4 regions of the Bradyrhizobium sp. ISRA436 genome follow, and region 1 is predicted to be linked to each of the others. Evidence: predicted binding sites of a transcription regulator. Region 1 holds the regulator's gene; each other region holds the start of a gene.
The links. Region 1 encodes PhoB, which activates phosphate uptake and scavenging genes when phosphate is short. Its sites were predicted from a motif close to TGTCATNNANCTGTCAT; they were not measured.
Positions count from the first base shown of each region.

Region 2: the regulator PhoB is predicted to act here: its motif matches at 2,681-2,697, upstream of MTX23_RS01990 (DUF2794 domain-containing protein).
Region 3: the regulator PhoB is predicted to act here: its motif matches at 2,743-2,759, upstream of phnF (phosphonate metabolism transcriptional regulator PhnF).
Region 4: the regulator PhoB is predicted to act here: its motif matches at 2,088-2,104, upstream of MTX23_RS20290 (DUF47 domain-containing protein).

Region 1 covers NZ_CP094519.1:7,133,524-7,138,114, forward strand. The annotation lists gene MTX23_RS33170 (aspartate aminotransferase family protein) at 1-287, opposite strand, end outside; gene MTX23_RS33175 (GcrA family cell cycle regulator) at 772-1,284, shown strand; gene phoB (phosphate regulon transcriptional regulator PhoB) at 1,383-2,093, opposite strand; gene phoU (phosphate signaling complex protein PhoU) at 2,152-2,871, opposite strand; gene pstB (phosphate ABC transporter ATP-binding protein PstB) at 2,883-3,701, opposite strand; gene pstA (phosphate ABC transporter permease PstA) at 3,698-4,543, opposite strand; gene pstC (phosphate ABC transporter permease subunit PstC) at 4,548-4,591, opposite strand, start outside.
Region 2 covers NZ_CP094519.1:403,975-408,565, forward strand. The annotation lists gene acnA (aconitate hydratase AcnA) at 1-1,269, shown strand, start outside; gene MTX23_RS01985 (DUF1223 domain-containing protein) at 1,429-2,190, shown strand; gene MTX23_RS01990 (DUF2794 domain-containing protein) at 2,761-3,132, shown strand; gene MTX23_RS01995 (GNAT family N-acetyltransferase) at 3,263-3,793, opposite strand; gene MTX23_RS02000 (Bax inhibitor-1/YccA family protein) at 3,893-4,591, opposite strand, start outside.
Region 3 covers NZ_CP094519.1:2,154,814-2,159,404, reverse strand. The annotation lists gene MTX23_RS10235 (alpha-D-ribose 1-methylphosphonate 5-phosphate C-P-lyase PhnJ) at 1-505, opposite strand, end outside; gene MTX23_RS10230 (carbon-phosphorus lyase complex subunit PhnI) at 502-1,605, opposite strand; gene phnH (phosphonate C-P lyase system protein PhnH) at 1,609-2,217, opposite strand; gene phnG (phosphonate C-P lyase system protein PhnG) at 2,222-2,683, opposite strand; gene phnF (phosphonate metabolism transcriptional regulator PhnF) at 2,788-3,513, shown strand; gene phnE (phosphonate ABC transporter, permease protein PhnE) at 3,686-4,534, opposite strand; gene phnE (phosphonate ABC transporter, permease protein PhnE) at 4,531-4,591, opposite strand, start outside.
Region 4 covers NZ_CP094519.1:4,273,827-4,278,417, reverse strand. The annotation lists gene MTX23_RS20305 (ABC transporter substrate-binding protein) at 1-36, shown strand, start outside; gene MTX23_RS20300 (branched-chain amino acid ABC transporter permease) at 101-964, shown strand; gene MTX23_RS20295 (branched-chain amino acid ABC transporter permease) at 966-1,934, shown strand; gene MTX23_RS20290 (DUF47 domain-containing protein) at 2,141-2,785, shown strand; gene MTX23_RS20285 (inorganic phosphate transporter) at 2,790-3,794, shown strand; gene sugE (quaternary ammonium compound efflux SMR transporter SugE) at 3,799-4,113, opposite strand; gene MTX23_RS20275 (peptide chain release factor 3) at 4,268-4,591, shown strand, end outside.

The sequences.
Region 1 (4,591 bases):
AAGAACACGTAGTCGGCAAAGCTCTGTTCGCAGAGCCGTGCGGCGAGCACCTCGCCGTCCGGGCTCTTGAACAGGTTCGACATGTGCCAGAGCTTGGTCGCCTGTTCCTGCAGCGCCTTGACCAGATGCGGATGCGCGTGCCCGAGCGCGTTGACCGCGACACCTGACGTGAAATCGAGATAGCGATCGCCGTTGGTTGCGACGAGCCAGGCGCCCTCGCCGCGTTCGAAGCCGAGATCGACCCTGGCGAAGACGGGGAGCAGATGCGACGTGGCGCTATTGGTCATGGCAATCACTGACGGGTTTGAGGCCGACAATTGCCGCGTGCCTTGACGCCAGCGCAGCAACGGCCAGCTTCGGAAAACAAAACGTGCCGCCTTTTCGGGCGGCACGTGGCAAACATTGTATGCTGCGGGCAGTCGCTGTCAATCGCCACGAAGTGGCCTTCCTGCAATGCGAAACGCGCGCGATCCGGTGCATTCCGGTGAGGTGGAAAAGCCTCTTTGCAATGCATAAGTGTGGGAACATGTGGACGCGCTGCCGCGGACTCTTGCGCCAGAGTCACGCCATATTGTAGCGTTTGGCCTGTCGGATACGACATCTCGTGCGGCAGTACTGGACCCTCTAAGTAGCTTTCGTTCTGCGTACACGTTCGGGCGCAAAACCGCGTCCGGCGAGGGCTAAGGGATTCTGCCCGCAGGGATATTTGTCAGATTTGGCTCGCAGCGCCGCTCCAATGACTGGCCGGCGCAAGGCGAAGGGAAGAATGCGATGACGGTATTGACCTGGTCCGATGATCGCGTCGAGCAGCTGAAGAAGCTCTGGGAGGCGGGCCTGTCGGCCAGCCAAATTGCGGCGGAACTCGGCAATGTGACGCGAAACGCCGTGATCGGCAAAGTGCATCGGCTTGGCCTGTCCGGCCGTGCCAAGGCCCCCTCCACCGCGGCCCCGCGGCAGCGCAAGGCCCGTCCCGCCCAACACATGATGCGGGTGGCACGCCCGGTCTCGCGTGGCAACACGGCGCTCGCGCACGCCTTCGAGGTCGAGCTGGAGCCGGATCCGGTCGCCTATGACAATGTGGTTCCGATGAGCCAGCGGCTGTCCCTGCTCGAGCTGAACGAGGCCACGTGCCATTGGCCGGTCGGCGACCCCTCGAGCCCCGAATTCTTCTTCTGCGGCGGCAAGGCACTCACCGGCCTGCCCTATTGCGCGCATCACTCGCGTGTCGCCTACCAGCCGGCCGCCGATCGGCGCCGCCCGGCCAACAAACCGCCGACACGGTAAACACAGCTCATGAAACGAAATCCCCGCGCAAGCGGGGATTTTTTATGCCTGCAGAGCCTGGTGATGTGTCCCGGCAGGCGCCGCGACGACACTCACGCTTAATGCTGCGGCTCGGCCTTGGCGAAGCGGTCGTCCAGCGCATAGCCGGCGCCGCGCACGGTGCGGATCGGATCCTGCTCGCGGCCGGGATTGAGCAGCTTGCGCAGCCGGCCGATATGCACGTCGACGGTCCGCTCGTCGATATAGATGTCGCGGCCCCAGACGCTGTCGAGCAGCTGCTCGCGGCTGAACACGCGGCCGGGATGCTCGAGGAAGAACTCAAGCAGGCGATACTCGGTCGGCCCGAGATCGATCGGACGGCCCGAGCGCGCCACGCGGCGCTTCTCGCGGTCGAGTTCGATGTCGCCATAGGTCAGCACAGTCGCGAGCCGCTCGGGGCTCGCGCGGCGCAACAGGCCCTTCACGCGCGCCAGCAGCTCCGGCACCGAGAACGGCTTGACGATGTAATCGTCGGCGCCGGTGGCGAGGCCGCGGACCCGCTCGCTCTCCTCGCCGCGCGCAGTCAGCATGATGATCGGGAGCTGCTTGGTCTCGGGCCGCGCGCGCAAGCGGCGGCACAACTCGATGCCGGACAGGCCCGGCAGCATCCAGTCAAGCACCACGAGATCGGGAACACGCTCCTTCAGCCTTGTGTCGGCATCGTCGCCGCGCCCGACCGTTTCGACGTCGTAGCCTTCCGCGTCGAGGTTGTAGCGCAGCAACGTCGTCAGCGCTTCCTCGTCTTCGACTACCAGAATGCGTGCGCTCATCGGTCTATGTTCTTTCTCTGTGTTGATCCGTTGCCCGGACGCGAACCAAGCACCTCAGCTAGCCGTTGCCCGGCACTGTGGTGGCAAAGGTGGTCATATCACCCTTCGGGCGCTTGTCGGTGATCTGCTGGCCTTCGATCATGTAGAACACGGTTTCGGCGATATTGGTGGCGTGGTCGCCGATCCGCTCGATGTTCTTGGCACAGAACATCAGATGGATGCAGAACGAGATGTTGCGCGGGTCCTCCATCATGTAGGTGAGCAGTTCGCGGAACAGCGAGGTGCAGATCGCGTCGACCTCCTCGTCGCCCTTCCAGACGGCCATCGCGGCCGGCAGGTCGTGCGCGGCGTAGGCGTCGAGCACCGACTTCACCTGCGACAGCACGAGGTCGGTCATGTGCTCGAGGCCGCGGATCAGCTTCAGCGGCTGGAAATCGCTCTCCAGCGCCGCGACGCGCTTGCCCATGTTCTTGGCGAGGTCGCCGATCCGCTCGAGATCCGTGGCCACCCGCATCGCGCCGACGATCTCGCGCAGGTCGATCGCCATCGGCTGGCGGCGCGCGATCGTCAGCACCGCGCGCTCCTCGATGACGTGCTGCAGACCGTCGATCTCGACGTCGGCGGCGACGACACGCTTGCCGAGCGCGACGTCGCGGCGGATCAGCGCGTCGACGGATTCGGTGATCATGCGCTCGACGAGGCCGCCCATCTCGGCGACCAGGCGCGTGAGTTCCTGCAGATCGCTGTCGAATGCCTTGGCGGTATGTTCAGAAGCCATCGCGTGTCTCCTCAGCCGAACCGGCCGGTGATGTAGTCCTGGGTGCGTCGATCGCTCGGCGAGGTGAAGATCTTGTTGGTGTCGTCGAACTCGATCAGTTCACCAAGATACATGAAGGCGGTCTTGTCGGACACGCGCGCCGCCTGCTGCATGTTGTGGGTGACGATCGCGATCGTGTAGTCCTCGGACAATTCCTGGATCAACTCCTCGACCTTGGCGGTCGAGATCGGGTCGAGGGCCGAGCACGGCTCGTCGAACAGGATCACCTCGGGCCGCACCGCGACGGTGCGGGCGATGCAGAGGCGCTGCTGCTGCCCGCCCGAGAGCGAGAGGCCCGAGGCGTTCAGCTTGTCCTTGACCTCATTCCACAGCGCGCCGCCGCGCAGCGCCTTCTCGACGCGGTCGTCCATCTCGGACTTCGAGATCTTCTCGTAGAGACGGATGCCGAAGGCGATGTTCTCGTAGATCGTCATCGGGAACGGCGTCGGTTTCTGGAACACCATGCCGACCCGCGCGCGCAACAGGTTGAGGTCGAGCTTGGGGTCGAGGATGTTGGTCTGGTCCAGCATCAACTGGCCGACGGCACGCTGGCCCGGATAGAGATCATACATCCGGTTGAAGATGCGCAGCAGGGTCGACTTGCCGCAGCCCGACGGACCGATGAACGCCGTGACGCGGTTGGTGCCCAGCGTCAGGTTGATGTTCTTCAGCGCGTGGTGCTCGCCGTAATAGAAGTTGAGGTTGCGCACCGTGACTTTCGGCGGTGCCTCCGGAAGCGGCACCTGGGGAACGTGGCTCGCGACAGTCGTCGAAACGGAAAGCTCGGTCATTTTGCGGCCCTTTCGGCACCAAGGATACGCGCGCCAATGTTGAGCGCGAGCACGGTGATGGTGATGAGCAATGCACCGCTCCACGCCAACTCCTTCCAGTAGGCGTAGGGGCTTTGCACGAAGTTGTTGATGGTCACCGGCAGGTTGGCCATCGTGCTGGTCAGGCTCAGGTTGAAGAACTGGTTCGACAGCGCGGTGAACAGCAGCGGTGCGGTTTCGCCGGCGACGCGGGCGGTCGCCAGCAGCACGCCGGTGATCAGACCCGATCGGGCGGCACGATAGGCGATTCGCTTGATCACCAACGAGCGCGGCAGGCCGAGCGCGGAGGCCGCCTCACGCAGCGGGTTGGGCACCAGCAGCAGCATGTCCTCGGTGGTGCGCAGCACGACCGGGATCACGATCACGGCGAGCGCCAGCGCGCCGGCGATCGCCGAGAAGCCGCGCATCGGCACCACCACGGCGCCATAGATGAACAGGCCGATGATGATCGAGGGCGCGCTGAGCAGGATGTCGTTGATGAAGCGGATCACCGAGGTGAGCTTGTCATGCCGGCCGTATTCGGCAAGGTAGGTGCCGGCGAACAGGCCGAGCGGCGCGCCGATGCCGACCCCGATCACCGTCATGATGATCGAGCCGACGATGGCGTTGAGCAGGCCGCCCTCGGTCGAGCCCGGTGGCGGCGTGTTCTGGGTGAAGAGCTGCACGCTCAGGCCCGCGACGCCGTTGTAGAGCAGCGTGAACAGGATCAGCGCCAGCCAGGTGACGCCGAACAGCGCGGCGCCGATGCACAAGGCGCGGACGACGATGTCACTGCGGCGGCGTGATTTGTAGATCGGGTTCATGGCGTCACTTCCCCGCTTTCTTTTCCAGCCGCAGCAGCATTAGCCGCG
Region 2 (4,591 bases), 780 kb from region 1:
GCCGAATATCTCGCCAATTCCGGCCTGCAGAAGGATCTCGACAAGGTCGGCTTCAACCTGGTCGGCTTCGGCTGCACGACCTGCATCGGCAATTCCGGGCCGCTGCCGGAGGAGATTTCGAAGTCGATCAACGAAAACGGCATCGTTGCCGCTGCCGTGCTGTCGGGCAACCGCAACTTCGAAGGCCGCGTCTCGCCGGACGTGCAGGCGAACTATCTCGCCTCGCCGCCGCTGGTGGTCGCGCATGCGCTCGCCGGCACCGTCACCAAGGATCTCGCGGTCGAGCCGCTCGGCATCGGCAAGGACGGCAAGCCGGTGTTCCTGAAGGACATCTGGCCGACGGCGAAAGAGATCAACGCCTTCATGAAGAGGTACGTCACGGCGACGATCTTCAAGAAGAAGTACGCCGACGTGTTCAAGGGCGATACCAACTGGCGCAAGATCAAGACCACCGAAAGCGAGACTTATCGCTGGAACATGAGCTCGACCTATGTGCAGAACCCGCCTTACTTCGAAGGCATGAAGAAGGAGCCCGATCCGATCACCGACGTGGTCGACGCGCGGATCCTTGCGATGTTCGGCGACAAGATCACGACCGACCACATCTCGCCGGCCGGTTCGATCAAGCTGACCTCGCCCGCCGGCAAGTTCCTGAGTGAACACCAGGTGCGCCCCGCCGACTTCAACCAGTACGGCACACGCCGCGGCAACCATGAAGTGATGATGCGCGGCACCTTCGCCAACATCCGCATCAAGAACTTCATGCTGAAGGGCGCCGACGGAAATATTCCGGAAGGCGGATTGACCAAGCACTGGCCCGACGGCGAGCAGATGTCGATCTACGACGCGGCGATGAAGTACCAGCACGACGGCGTGCCGCTGGTGGTGTTCGCCGGCGCCGAATACGGCAACGGCTCGTCGCGCGACTGGGCTGCGAAGGGGACCCGCCTCCTCGGGGTGCGTGCGGTGATCTGCCAGAGCTTCGAGCGCATCCATCGCTCCAACCTGGTCGGCATGGGTGTGCTTCCACTCACCTTCCAGGAGGGCACCTCGTGGTCCTCGCTCGGCCTGAAGGGCGACGAGAAGGTCACGATCCGCGGGCTCCAGGGTGATCTGAAGCCGCGTCAGACGTTGACCGCGGAGATCACCTCAAACGAGGGTGGCAAGAAGGAAGTCCCCCTGCTCTGCCGTATCGATACGCTCGATGAGCTGGATTACTATCGCAACGGCGGCATCCTGCATTATGTGCTGCGCAAACTCGCCGCCTAACGCGGATTTGTGATCCGTGGCTCACTGCTTAGTGAGTAGCGGCTAAAGGGAAGGCGGCCTATGAAAAAGGCCGCTTTCTCGCGTTTGGGGCACGCGGTTCAGGGACAACTCCATGCTCCGTACAAATACGGATGGAAATCATCACGACTGGTTCGCAGTATGACAGCGATGATGGCCTATAATCGTGTCTCGCGATGGTCCCGCGCGCTTGGTATCTGCGCAATCGTCGCAATCATCCGCCCCGCTCACGCCGATCCGCGTGCTGTCGTCGAACTATTTACCTCGCAGGGATGCTCGTCCTGTCCGCCCGCGGACAAGATCATCGGCGAGCTTGCCAAAGATCCCAGTGTCATCGCGCTGAGCATGCCGATCGACTATTGGGATTATCTCGGCTGGAAGGATACGCTGGCCGATGCGCGTTTCAGCGCGCGCCAGAAGGCCTATTCGCATATGCGCGGCGATCGCGATGTCTACACGCCGCAGGCCGTGATCAACGGCTCGGCGCATGTGATCGGCAGCGATCGCGCCTCCATCGAGAGCGCGATCAGGGACACCGACAAGAGCGCCGGCGTGATGTCGGTGCCGGTGTCGATGACGCTGACCGGCAAGCAGATCAATGTTTCGGTGGCGGCGTCCAGGTCGCCGACGGCGTCGCGTGGCGAAGTGTGGATCTGCTCGATCTCGAAATCGGTGCCGATCTCGATCGGGCGCGGCGAGAATCGCGGCCGCGAAATCACCTACCACAATGTTGTGCGCAATCTGCTGAAGGTCGGCGACTGGAACGGTTCGTCCGGAAGCTGGACCGTGCCGCTGGAGAACATCGCGCGTGACGGCGTCGATGCTGCCGCCGTGTACGTCCAGGATGGCAGTCGCGACAAGCCGGGTCCGATGCTCGGCGCGGCGTTCACGTCACTGCGCTAAGGTGCGCATCATTGTCACGGAGGTCAGCGTCACGCTTCGTGTGAACGCAGGCCTCCGGATCGCGTGCTGATGCGCGCCGTCTCTCCGAGACATTGGCGGCGATATCGATCTCGAATTCTGTTGAGGTGAGGGCGGCTCGACTCTGCGCATTCGCTTCGATCGCGCATGAGGACACTCAAAAACAAAAAGGACCAACTTTCGTTGGCCCAGTGTTGGGGATCAACTCCCCTGCGTACAGGCCCGATCCTGACGGCCCCGGGGGGCTGGGGGCTGAGGAATCCGGAACCGAAAGGACCGGGCCAACGCAGGGCTTCCTTTTTGCAGAGCCGCGGGGCGGGCGATGGGCGGAAGTGGGGCGGTAATATGATTCTTCTAACGTTCCTGTGACTCTTTTTTGGACAGTCTTTTGGACAATCCGTCGCGCTCCGACACGGTTCTGCCTGATTGCATCGAGAATGGCCCCTTGCGGTGCCTCCCGCTTAGCGCGATCATGTCAGTCTCGTGACGATCCCGAAGAGGGGGCACCGGCCTTCGGAACAAGATCGTCGCCGGGATGACAGGAGGCGCTCGATGAGTTTGATGTCGGAGGACACTGATCCGAGCGGGATTCGCGCCGTGGCGCGCGCCGCCGCTGCGGCCCCTCAGCCCAACCGCGTGACATTCAATCGACTTGAACTTAACCGCATCCTCAATCTCTATGGCCGCATGGTCGCCGACGGTGAGTGGCGCGATTACGCGATCGACTTCCTGAAGGACCGTGCGGTGTTCTCGGTGTTTCGCCGAGCCTCCGAAGTGCCGATCTACCGCATCGAGAAGGACCCGCGCCTCGCGCGCAAGCAGGGCATGTACAGCGTGATCTCGGCGACAGGCCTGATCCTGCGCCGCGGCCATGAGCTCGAGCGCGTGCTGCTGGTGATCGACCGCAAGCTGGCGCTGGTCTAGGCGCGTCAATTGCGGCTATTGTAGCCCGGATGAGCGTAGCGACATCCGGGGACGATCTCGCCAAGCAGATGCGACTTCCCCGGATATCGCTTCGCTCATGCGGGCTCCGAATCCCATACCCTCGGCTCGTCTAATCCGCCGGCACCGTTGCGCCGCCTTCTCCGAGTTTGCGCTGCATCATCACGGTGTCGAGCCAGCGGCCGAACTTCAGGCCGACGCTGGGATGTGTCCCGATCATCTGGAAACCGCATCTGCGATGCAGGCCGATCGAGCCGGCATTGGCGGAATCGCCGATCACGGCGATCATCTGCCGGAAGCCACGCTCTGTGCATTCGGCGATCAGGCGCTCCATCAGCTGCAGGCCGACGCCGCGGCGATGGATCGCGGGATCCAGATAGACCGAGTTCTCGACCGTGAAGCGGTAGGCGGGGCGTGGCCGGTAGGGGCCGGCATAGGCATAGCCGACCACGCCGCCCTCGTGCACGGCGACGAAATGGGGAAAGCCGCCATCGATCAGCGCCCTGTAGCGGCGGGTCATCTCGGAGAGGTCGGGCGGGATCAGCTCGAACGTGGCGGTGCCGAAGCGCACCGCCTGCTCATAGATCGCGGTGATGGAGGGGAGGTCGGCTTCGGTGGTGGGCCTGACCTCTGTTCGGGCCATTTCTGCATCGGACATGGCGCGACACTATTTTTGCTCCGCGCAAAAGAAAAGCCCCGGCCGTTGGGCCGGGGCTTCGATCTGTCCGATCGGCGTTGCGCGTCAGTCGCGCTGGCCGAGGAGCTGCAGGAGCAGCGTGAACAGGTTGATGAAGTTCAGGTAGAGCGAGAGTGCACCGGTGATCGCCGCGCGCTCTGCAATCGCGCCGCCCTGCGAGGCGTAGCCGTAGATGTAGTCGTTCTTCAGCCGCTGGGTATCCCAGGCGGTGAGGCCCGCGAACACCAGCACGCCGACCACCGACACGATGAACTGCAGCGCTGAGCTCGCCAGGAACAGGTTGACCAGGCTGGCGATGATGATGCCGATCAGGCCCATGAACAGGAACGAGCCCATGCCGCTCATGTCACGCTTGGTGGTGTAGCCGTAAAGGCTGAGCGCACCGAACGTCGCTGCGGTGATGAAGAACACGCGCACGATCGAGGTGTGTGTGTACACCAGGAAGATCGACGACAGCGACAGGCCCATCAGCGCCGAGAACACCCAGAACAGCATCTGGGCGGTCGAGGGTGCCAGGCGGTTGATGCCGGCCGAGATGACGAACACCATCACCAGAGGGGCGAGGATGAACAGCCACTTCAGCGGGCTGACGAACATCGCGTAGCCGAACTGCGTCAGATAGGCACTGCCAAACTTCGCGACGGCGGCGGACGGATCGCCGGTCACCGCAGCCATATAGACACCGAGCGCGGCGAGGCCGGTGATGGCCAGGCCGATGCTCATGTAGTTGTAGATGCGCAGCAT
Region 3 (4,591 bases), 2.5 Mb from region 1:
CGGTCGCGATGTGGCCGAACCGCGCGATATCCTCGTAGAGTTTCACATGCATCAGCCCGTATTCGGCGAGCGCGTGCATACGCCGCGTCTCGGTCTCGCGCGGCTCGAGGAAGCGCAGGGGCTCCGGGATCGGCACCTGATAGACCAGCACCTGGCTCGCATGCAGCGGCGCCTCGGGAATGCGGTGCCGGGTCTGGATCACGGTCGCGTCCGTGGTCGAGGTCGTGGTCGCAACGCCCGCGGTCTTGCCGAAGAACTTGCGGATCGAAATCGCGTTGGTGGTGTCGTCCGAGCCTTGATCAATCACCTTCAGAACGTCGTCGGGGCCGAGGATTGCTGCGGTGACCTGCACGCCGCCGGTGCCCCAGCCATAGGGCATCGGCATCTCGCGGCTCGCGAACGGCACCTGGTAGCCGGGAATCGCGATCGCCTTCAGGATCGCGCGGCGGATCATCCGTTTGGTCTGCTCGTCGAGATAGGCGAAGTTGTAAGTCGGCGCGTTCATTCCGCGGCCTCCTGCATTTCGGGAGCCTCGTTCGCCTCGGCGAATTCCTGCCGCAGCTTGCGCAGCAAGCCGAGCTCGGACTGGAAGTCGACGTAATGCGGCAGCTTCAGATGCTCGACGAAGCCGGTCGCCTGAACATTGTCGGAGTGCGACATCACGAACTCCTCGTCCTGCGCCGGCGAGGTCACCTCCTCGTCGAGCTCGCGCGCGCGAAGAGCGCGATCGACCAGCGCCATCGACATCGTCTTGCGCTCGCTCTGCCCGAAGGCCAGGCCATAGCCGCGGGTGAAGCACGGCGCTTCGGTCGCCGAGCCCTTGAACTGGTTGACCATCTGGCACTCGGTCAGTTCGATCGAGCCGAGCGGAACGGCAAAGCCTGCGTCCTCGGCGAAGAACTCGACCTCGACATCGCCGAAGCGGATCTCGCCCGCGAACGGATGGTTGCGGCCATAGCCGCGCTGCGTCGAATAGCCGAGCGCGAGCAGGAAACCTTCGTCGCCACGAGCCAGGTTCTGCAGCCGCAGGTCGCGGTCGGCCGGAAAGTTCAGCGGCTCGCGCGTGAGGTCGCCGACCGGTGCGTCGGCGTCCGCCTGCGGCGAGCCTTCGATCAGGCCGTCACGGCCGAGAATGTCGGTCACGCGCGGCGTCGCGGCCTGCGACGCCTCCGCCGTCAGCGGCTGCTCCGGCACGAAACCCTCGGCAAGCTGCGGATCGAGCAGGCGATGGGTGTAGTCGAAGGTCGGCCCCAGGATCTGGCCGCCCGGAATGTCCTTGAAGGTCGAGGAGACACGACGCCGCACCTGCATCTCGCCGGTATTTACAGGCTCGGTCGCGCCGAAGCGCGGCAGCGTGGCACGGAACGCGCGGACCAGGAAGATCGCCTCGATCATGTCGCCGCGCGCCTGCTTGATCGCCAGCGCCGCGAGCTCGCGATCGTAGAGCGAGCCTTCGGTCATGACGCGATCGACGCCGAGCGAGAGCTGTTCGGCGATCTGCGCCAGCGACACCTCCGGCACATCGCGGTCGCCACGCCGTTCATGCGCGAGCAGGCGGTGGGCGTTCTCAATGGCGCGTTCACCTCCCTTGACGGCTACATACATCGCTTACACTCCGCTTGCGACCAACCGCGTGGTGCGGGGGATCGCGACAATGGCATCGTCATGGACCAGCACGACGTCGATGCCGCGCGGGAACAAGGCTTCGTTAATCGCAAGCCGCCCGAACAGGTCGCGCGGCTGGATCATCGCCTGCAGCAGCGCCGTGCCGTCGATGCCCGGCCCCTTCAGCTCAAAGGCCGGCCCCTGCGTCAGGCTGTCCACCTGCAGGATCAGCGTGGTCGAGCGATCCGGATATTCGCTGCTGCCGAACGCAAAGCGATCGAGCGCCGGCAGGCTCGCCGCATCGCCGATGAGCGCGAAACTGGCGACCATAGAATCCGCAATCACCGGCGCGCTGGTGTGAAACTTCAGCCATCTCGCGACATCCGGCGTCGCCGACATCGCGCCATCGAGCCAAATCGGCGTGTCGTGATCGAACAGCGTCAGCGCAATCGCAGCCGTGCCGCGCATCATGCCGGCGGGCGTCCCCGCCTGCGCCGCGACGCGCTGGACGCTGCCCGGGCGCGCCATCGCGTCCATTACCGAGCGGAACGTCGACTGCGCCGACAACACCTTGTCGGCAAAACCTGCGGGCAATTCGGCAACCGTCGTCATCGTATCATCCTTCCCCGCGCACCATGGTGTAGAAATCGACCCGCGTCGCCGCGGTCTCGGCGGCCTTGCGGCTGCGTTCAGCGTCGACCGCCGCACGCAGCGGCGCGATCACCTTCGCCTCCACCTCGCCGGACAACTCCGCCGATTGCACCATGGCGTCACACAGCGCGATCATCTGCGCCTTTTGTGCATCGCGGCCGAGCGTGTAGCCGAAGCCCACCTCGCCGGTCGCAAGCCGCACCGCGGCGCGCGACACCGTCGCCTCGCCGAGATTGAACGGCGCGCCGTCGCCGCCGACCCGGCCGCGCAGCATCACGAGGCCATTCTCGGGCTCGCGGAGATTTTCATGCGCCGGCACCGCGATCTGCCGCATTCGCTCCGCGATCTCGGCGGCGCCGGAATGCGCCAGCACCGCCATTGCGGCCTTGCGCTGCGCCTCTTTGCTGTTCCGACCGGCCGAACTCATGAGCAACCTTGCCCGACTCAAGTTGTCTATGTTAATAGACAACTTGATAGCGAAGCGCCATGACTGTTTCGTGACAAACTGAAGATTTCTGGTATCACGGCGCCATGAGCATGCAGGAAAGTTCCGGCGTCGCCTTGTGGCGGCAGGTCGCCGACGGCATCGAGCGCGGCATCGCTGACGGCCGCTTCGTCGCGGGCGAAAAGCTGCCCGGCGAGATGGAGATCGCGGAGACCTATCGCGTCAACCGCCACACCGTGCGGCGCGCGCTCGCGGCGCTGGCGGAACGCGGCCTGGTGCGCGCCGAGCGCGGCAGCGGCACCTATGTCGAAGCGCAGCGCCTCGCCTATCCCCTGCGCTCACGCACCCGATTTTCCGAGATCGTCGGCGCCGGCGGACACGAGCCGCGCGGCCAGCTGATCGACGCCCGCGGCGACGTCGCCACCCGCGAGATCGCCCGCGAGCTGGGCCTGAAGATCGGCGCCCCGCTGGTCCGGATCGAGTCGGTCCGGCTCGCCGACCGCACGCCGATCTGCGTCTCCACCACCTGGCTGTCGGCCGAGCGCTTTCCCGATGCCGGCAACGTGTTCGCCAACGTCCGCTCCATGACGAAGCTGCTGGCGCATTACGGCGTCAGGGACTACCGGCGCTCCTCGACCCGGATCACCGGAGCGATCGTCGATGCCACCGATGCGGTGCGGCTCAATCTCGCGCTGGGCCACGCGGTGCTCGTCGTCGATGCCACCGACGTCGACACTGCTGACAAGCCGCTGGTCACCAAGCGCTCTCGCTTCGCCGCCGAGCGCGTGGAGTTTCTGGTGGAGAACAGTTGAGTATCCCTCCCTCTCCCCGTTCTTGCGGGGTCGAGACGAGCGAAGCTCGCTCTTAGAGGGTCGGGGTGAGGGGGGCCGCCTCCGCAAATTCGAGAGTTGAGAGTGCGCGGAGAGTCCCCCCTCACCCGGACGCAATCCGACCTCTCCCCGCAAGAGCGGGCGAGGTGACTTCCTAGGCCACCGCCCTTTGCCCGATGATGGCGAAGCGCAGCCTGCTCGAGATGAAGTCGATCGCGGCGACCGCGATCAGGATCATCAGGATCAGGAACGACACCTTCTGCCACTCCAGCACGCGGATCTGCTCGGCGAGCTGCAGGCCAATGCCGCCGGCGCCGACGATGCCGATGATCGTAGCCGAACGGGTGTTGGACTCGATGAAATAGAGCACCTGCCCCGCGATGACCGGCAGCACCTGCGGCAACAGGCCGAAGCGGATTTCATGCAGCGCATTGCCGCCGGAGGCCCTGATACCCTCGACCTGCTTGCGGTCGGCCGCCTCGATCGCCTCGGAGAACAGCTTTCCGAACGCACCGAAATCCGACACCGCGATCGCCAGCACGCCGGCAAACGGGCCGAGACCAACGACGTTGATCCAGACCAGCGCCCAGATCAGCGTATCGACGCCGCGGATCGAATCCAGGAAACGACGCACCGGAAAGCGGATCAGGTTCGACGGGATGATGTTGCGCGCCGCCAGCAGGCTGACCGGCAACGCCATCAATGCCGCAAGCGTGGTGCCAAGCAGCGCAATCGACAGCGTCTCGCCGAGTGCCTGCATGTAGAGCGGAAAGGACGAGCCGGGATTCGGCGGGATCATCATCATGGTGATCCAGCCGAGCTGACCGATCCCGGTAATCAGTTTCGTCGGCGAGAAATCGAGATCGACCAGGCCGAACACGAAGATCGCTAGCGCAGCTGCGATCATCGCCGGTGTCGCCAGCCGCGCCGAGGCGGGCCGGTTGAAGACATCGGGGTACTTCGCCCGCAGCTCGCCCGTATCCGGCTTCGGCAGCTGGCTCATCGGCGCGTCTCCTTGCCGAACAACCGGACACGCAGCCAACCGGTCGAGATGTCGATG
Region 4 (4,591 bases), 2.9 Mb from region 1:
CTCGACAAAAGCACCTGCCCATTGCTGAAGAAGTAACAATCGTGTCCGTCGGTCACGGCGTGACCGGCGGGCTTTGTCTACCCAAGCGAAAGCTCATTCGATGCAGGCTTTATACGCACAGCTCCTGGTGGGACTGATCAACGGCTCGTTCTATGCGTTGCTCAGTCTGGGGCTCGCCGTGATCTTCGGCATGCTCAACATCATCAATTTCGCGCACGGCGCGGTCTACATGATGGGCGCCTTCGTGGCGTATTTCCTGCTCAACCTGGGCGGCATCAACTACTGGTGGGCGCTGATCATCGCGCCGATCGTGGTTGGCATCTTCGGCATGATCCTCGAACGCACCATGCTGCAATGGCTGACGGGGCTCGACCATCTCTACGGGCTGCTTCTGACCTTCGGCATTGCACTGATCATTCAGGGTGTGTTCCAGAATTATTTCGGCTCGTCCGGTCTGCCTTATTCGATCCCGGATCAGCTCAGGGGCGGCATGAATCTCGGCTTCATGTTCCTGCCGATCTATCGCGGCTGGGTCGTCGTGTTCTCGCTGGTGGTTTGTCTGGCGACCTGGTTCCTGATCGAGAAGACGCAGCTCGGCGCTTACCTGCGCGCCGCCACTGAAAATCCGACGCTGGTGCGCGCCTTCGGCATCAACGTGCCGCGCATGATCACGCTGACCTACGGGCTCGGCGTCGGCCTCGCGGCGCTTGCCGGCGTGCTATCGGCGCCGATCAACCAGGTCCGGCCGCTGATGGGCGCCGATCTGATCATCGTGGTGTTCGCGGTGGTCGTGATCGGCGGCATGGGCTCGATCATGGGATCGATCATCACGGGCTTCGCGCTCGGCGTGATCGAGGGACTGACCAAGTATTTTTATCCCGAAGCCTCCAACACCGTGGTGTTTGTCCTGATGGTGCTGGTGCTGCTGGTGAAACCCACGGGACTGACGGGACGGGCGGCCTGATATGTCAGCATTGACCGACGATACGATTCCGGTGACGCCGCGCGCGATGCGCGACGAAATGATTGTGTTCGCCGTGATGGCGGTGCTGCTGGCGGTGGTGCCGTGGACGGGGGTCTATCCCTTCTTCGTCATGCAGGCGCTGTGCTTCGCGCTGCTCGCCTGCGCCTTCAACCTCCTGATCGGCTATGGCGGCCTGCTGTCGTTCGGCCACGCGATGTTCCTTGGCACCGCGGGCTACGTGTCGGCGCATGCGCTGAAGGTGTGGGGGCTGCCGCCCGCGCTCGGCATCGTGGTCGGCACGGCCGCCGCGGCCTTGCTCGGCCTCATCACCGGTTACATTTCGATCCGCCGGCAGGGCATCTATTTCTCGATGATCACGCTGGCGCTGTCGCAGCTGCTCTACTTCATCTATCTGCAGGCGCCGTTCACCCACGGCGAAGACGGCATCCAGGGCATTCCGCAGGGCCACCTGTTCGGGATCTTCGACCTCTCCAAGCCGATGGTGCTCTATTACGTCGTGCTGGTCGGATTTCTCGCCGGCTTCCTCCTGATCTACCGGACCATCAATTCGCCGTTCGGCGAGGTCCTGAAGTCGATCCGCGAGAACGAGCCGCGCGCGATTTCGCTGGGCTACAAGACCGACCAGTACAAGCTGCTCGCTTTCATCCTGTCGGGCACGCTGGCGGGATTCGCCGGCTCGCTGAAGGTCTTCGTGGCGCAGAACGCCTCGCTCACCGACGTGCATTGGTCGATGTCCGGTGAAATCGTGCTGATGACGCTGGTCGGCGGTCTCGGCACGATTTTCGGACCCGTGGTCGGCGCCTTCGTGATCATCGCCATGCAGCAATACCTTGCCGGCTTCGGCCAGTGGGTGACGGTGATCCAGGGCGTCATCTTCGTGGCCTGTGTGCTGCTGTTCCGGCGTGGTCTCGTCGGCGAGCTCGCCCATTACTTCCGGCGGTCGCTGTAGGGCGCTTTCGAGCGAAGCGGACCCCGGTTCGCACAAAAAAGCGTCAAACCACAATCTTGGGCACGGGCGAGCGGCCTTTCGAGAGCCGACATAGCGGTGGATGACCGCCCATTCGGGCGGTCGCCCCCGGATGCTTTCCTCGCGAAATGTTCTATGACAGTTTTGTGACTGCCTCCGATGGCCGTCCAAAACGATGGAACTGAACAATGTTGCGCTGGTTTCGCTCCTTTCTGCCCAAGGAAGAGCGGTTTTTCGACCTGTTCGCCCGCCATGCCCAGACCTCCGTGCAGTGCGCGTTGGCGCTGCAGGACATGTTGAAGGGCGGGGAGGAGACGCCCGTCTTCTGCCAACGTGTCAATCAGTTCGAGAACGACGCGGACAACATCACCCGTGAGGTCCTGACCGCCGTCCGCCGCACCTTCATCACCCCGTTCGATCGCGGCGACATCAAAAGCCTGATCACGTCGATGGACGATGCCGTCGACCAGATGCAGCAGACCGCGAAGGCGGTCGTGCTGTTCGAGGTGCGATCGTTCGAACCGCCGATGCGCGAGATCGGCAGCCTGATCATCGAATGCGCCAATCTGGTCGGCCGCGCGCTGCCTTTGCTGCAATCGATCGGGCAGAACGTCGTGATGCTGACCCAGATCACCGAGGAGCTGACCAAGCTCGAGGGCCGGGTCGACGATCTCCACGATATCGGCCTGAAGGAATTGTTCCTCAAGCATCGCGACGCCAACACGATGGACTTCATCGTCGGTGCGGAGATCTACGATCATCTCGAGAAGGTGGCCGACCGCTTCGATGACGTCGCCAACGAGATCAACTCCATCGTGATCGAGCAGGTCTAATCACGTGGACGCCACGTTGGGTCTTCCCGTTCTCGTCATCCTGATCGCGGTCGCGCTGCTGTTCGACTTCCTGAACGGCCTGCACGACGCCGCCAATTCGATCGCGACCATCGTCTCGACGCGCGTGCTGCGGCCGCAATATGCGGTGTTCTGGGCGGCGTTCTTCAATTTCGTCGCCTTCACGGTGTTCGGCCTGCACGTCGCCAACACCATCGGCACCGGGATCATTGACCCGTCGGTCGTGGACGCGACCGTGATCTTCGCGGCGCTGGTCGGCGCGATCATCTGGAACCTGATCACCTGGGGACTCGGCATTCCATCGTCGAGCTCGCACGCGCTGATCGGCGGCCTGGTCGGCGCCGGGATGGCGAAGGCGGGGATTTCGGCGGCGGTGTGGAGCGGGCTCTCCAAGACACTGCTTGCGATCGTGCTGTCGCCTTTGGTCGGCTTCCTGCTGGCGCTGGTGCTGGTCGCGATCGTGTCCTGGCTCTCGGTGCGCTCGACACCGTTTGCCGTCGACCGCGCCTTCCGCATCCTGCAATTCGCCTCCGCCTCGCTCTATTCGCTCGGCCATGGCGGCAACGACGCGCAGAAGACCATGGGCATTATCGCCGTGCTGCTCTATTCGCAGGGGCACACCGGCGAGACGTTCCACATCCCTTTCTGGGTGGTGCTGGCCTGCCAGAGCGCGATGGCGCTGGGCACGTTGATGGGCGGCTGGCGGATCGTCCGCACCATGGGCCTGCGCATCACGAAGCTGACGCCGATGCAGGGCTTCTGCGCCGAGACCGGCGGCGCCGCGACCCTGTTCATGGCAACCTATCTGGGGGTTCCTGTCTCGACCACGCACACCATCACCGGCGCCATCGTCGGCGTCGGTGCGGCACGGCGGCTGTCCGCTGTGCGCTGGAGCGTGGCGAGCTCGATCGTCTACGCCTGGCTGATCACGATTCCCGCCTCCGCGGCGGTTGCTGCGCTGACCTATTGGGTGGTGCTGATCCTGCGGTGATGGATCAGGTCACCAGCTTCAGCCCGACAATGCCGGCAACGATCAGTCCGATGCTGGCAAGCCGCATCGCAGTCGCCGGTTCGCCGAACAGGACGATGCCGAGCGCCGCGGTTCCGACCGCGCCGATCCCGGTCCAGACCGCATAGGCGGTTCCGATCGGCAAGGTCTTGAGCGCGACGCCGAGCAGAATGACGCTGCCGGCCATGGCCGCCAGCGTCAGCGCCGACGGTCCGATCCGCGAGAAACCCTCGGTATATTTCAGCCCAATCGCCCAGCCGATCTCCAGCAGGCCAGCGGTGAAGAGAATGGTCCAAGCCATAACAAACCCTCCGGACAAGGCAGGGTCGTCCCCGCTGATGGTGTGGTGAGGTGAAGGTCGTCCTTCTCGTGCCTATATGGGATGGTGTGACCATTCCGCATTGCGACAAATCGCCCTTGATTGCGTCCGTTTTCCCTGCCAAACGCTCCCCGCTATGTCCGATACCGCCCTTACAGCCGAATCGCCGTTCCGATCGTCGCTTGCCGATGAAGTTGCCCGACGTCGCACCTTTGCGATCATCTCGCACCCGGACGCCGGCAAGACCACGCTGACCGAAAAACTGCTGCTGTTCGGTGGCGCCATCAACCTTGCCGGCCAGGTCAAGGCCAAGGGCGAGCGGCGCAACACGCGCTCGGACTGGATGAAGATCGAGCGCGAGCGCGGCATCTCGGTCGTCACCTCGGTGATGACCTTCGAGTTCAACGACCTCGTGTTCAACCTGCTGGACACGCCGGGCCACGAGGACTTTTCGGAAGAC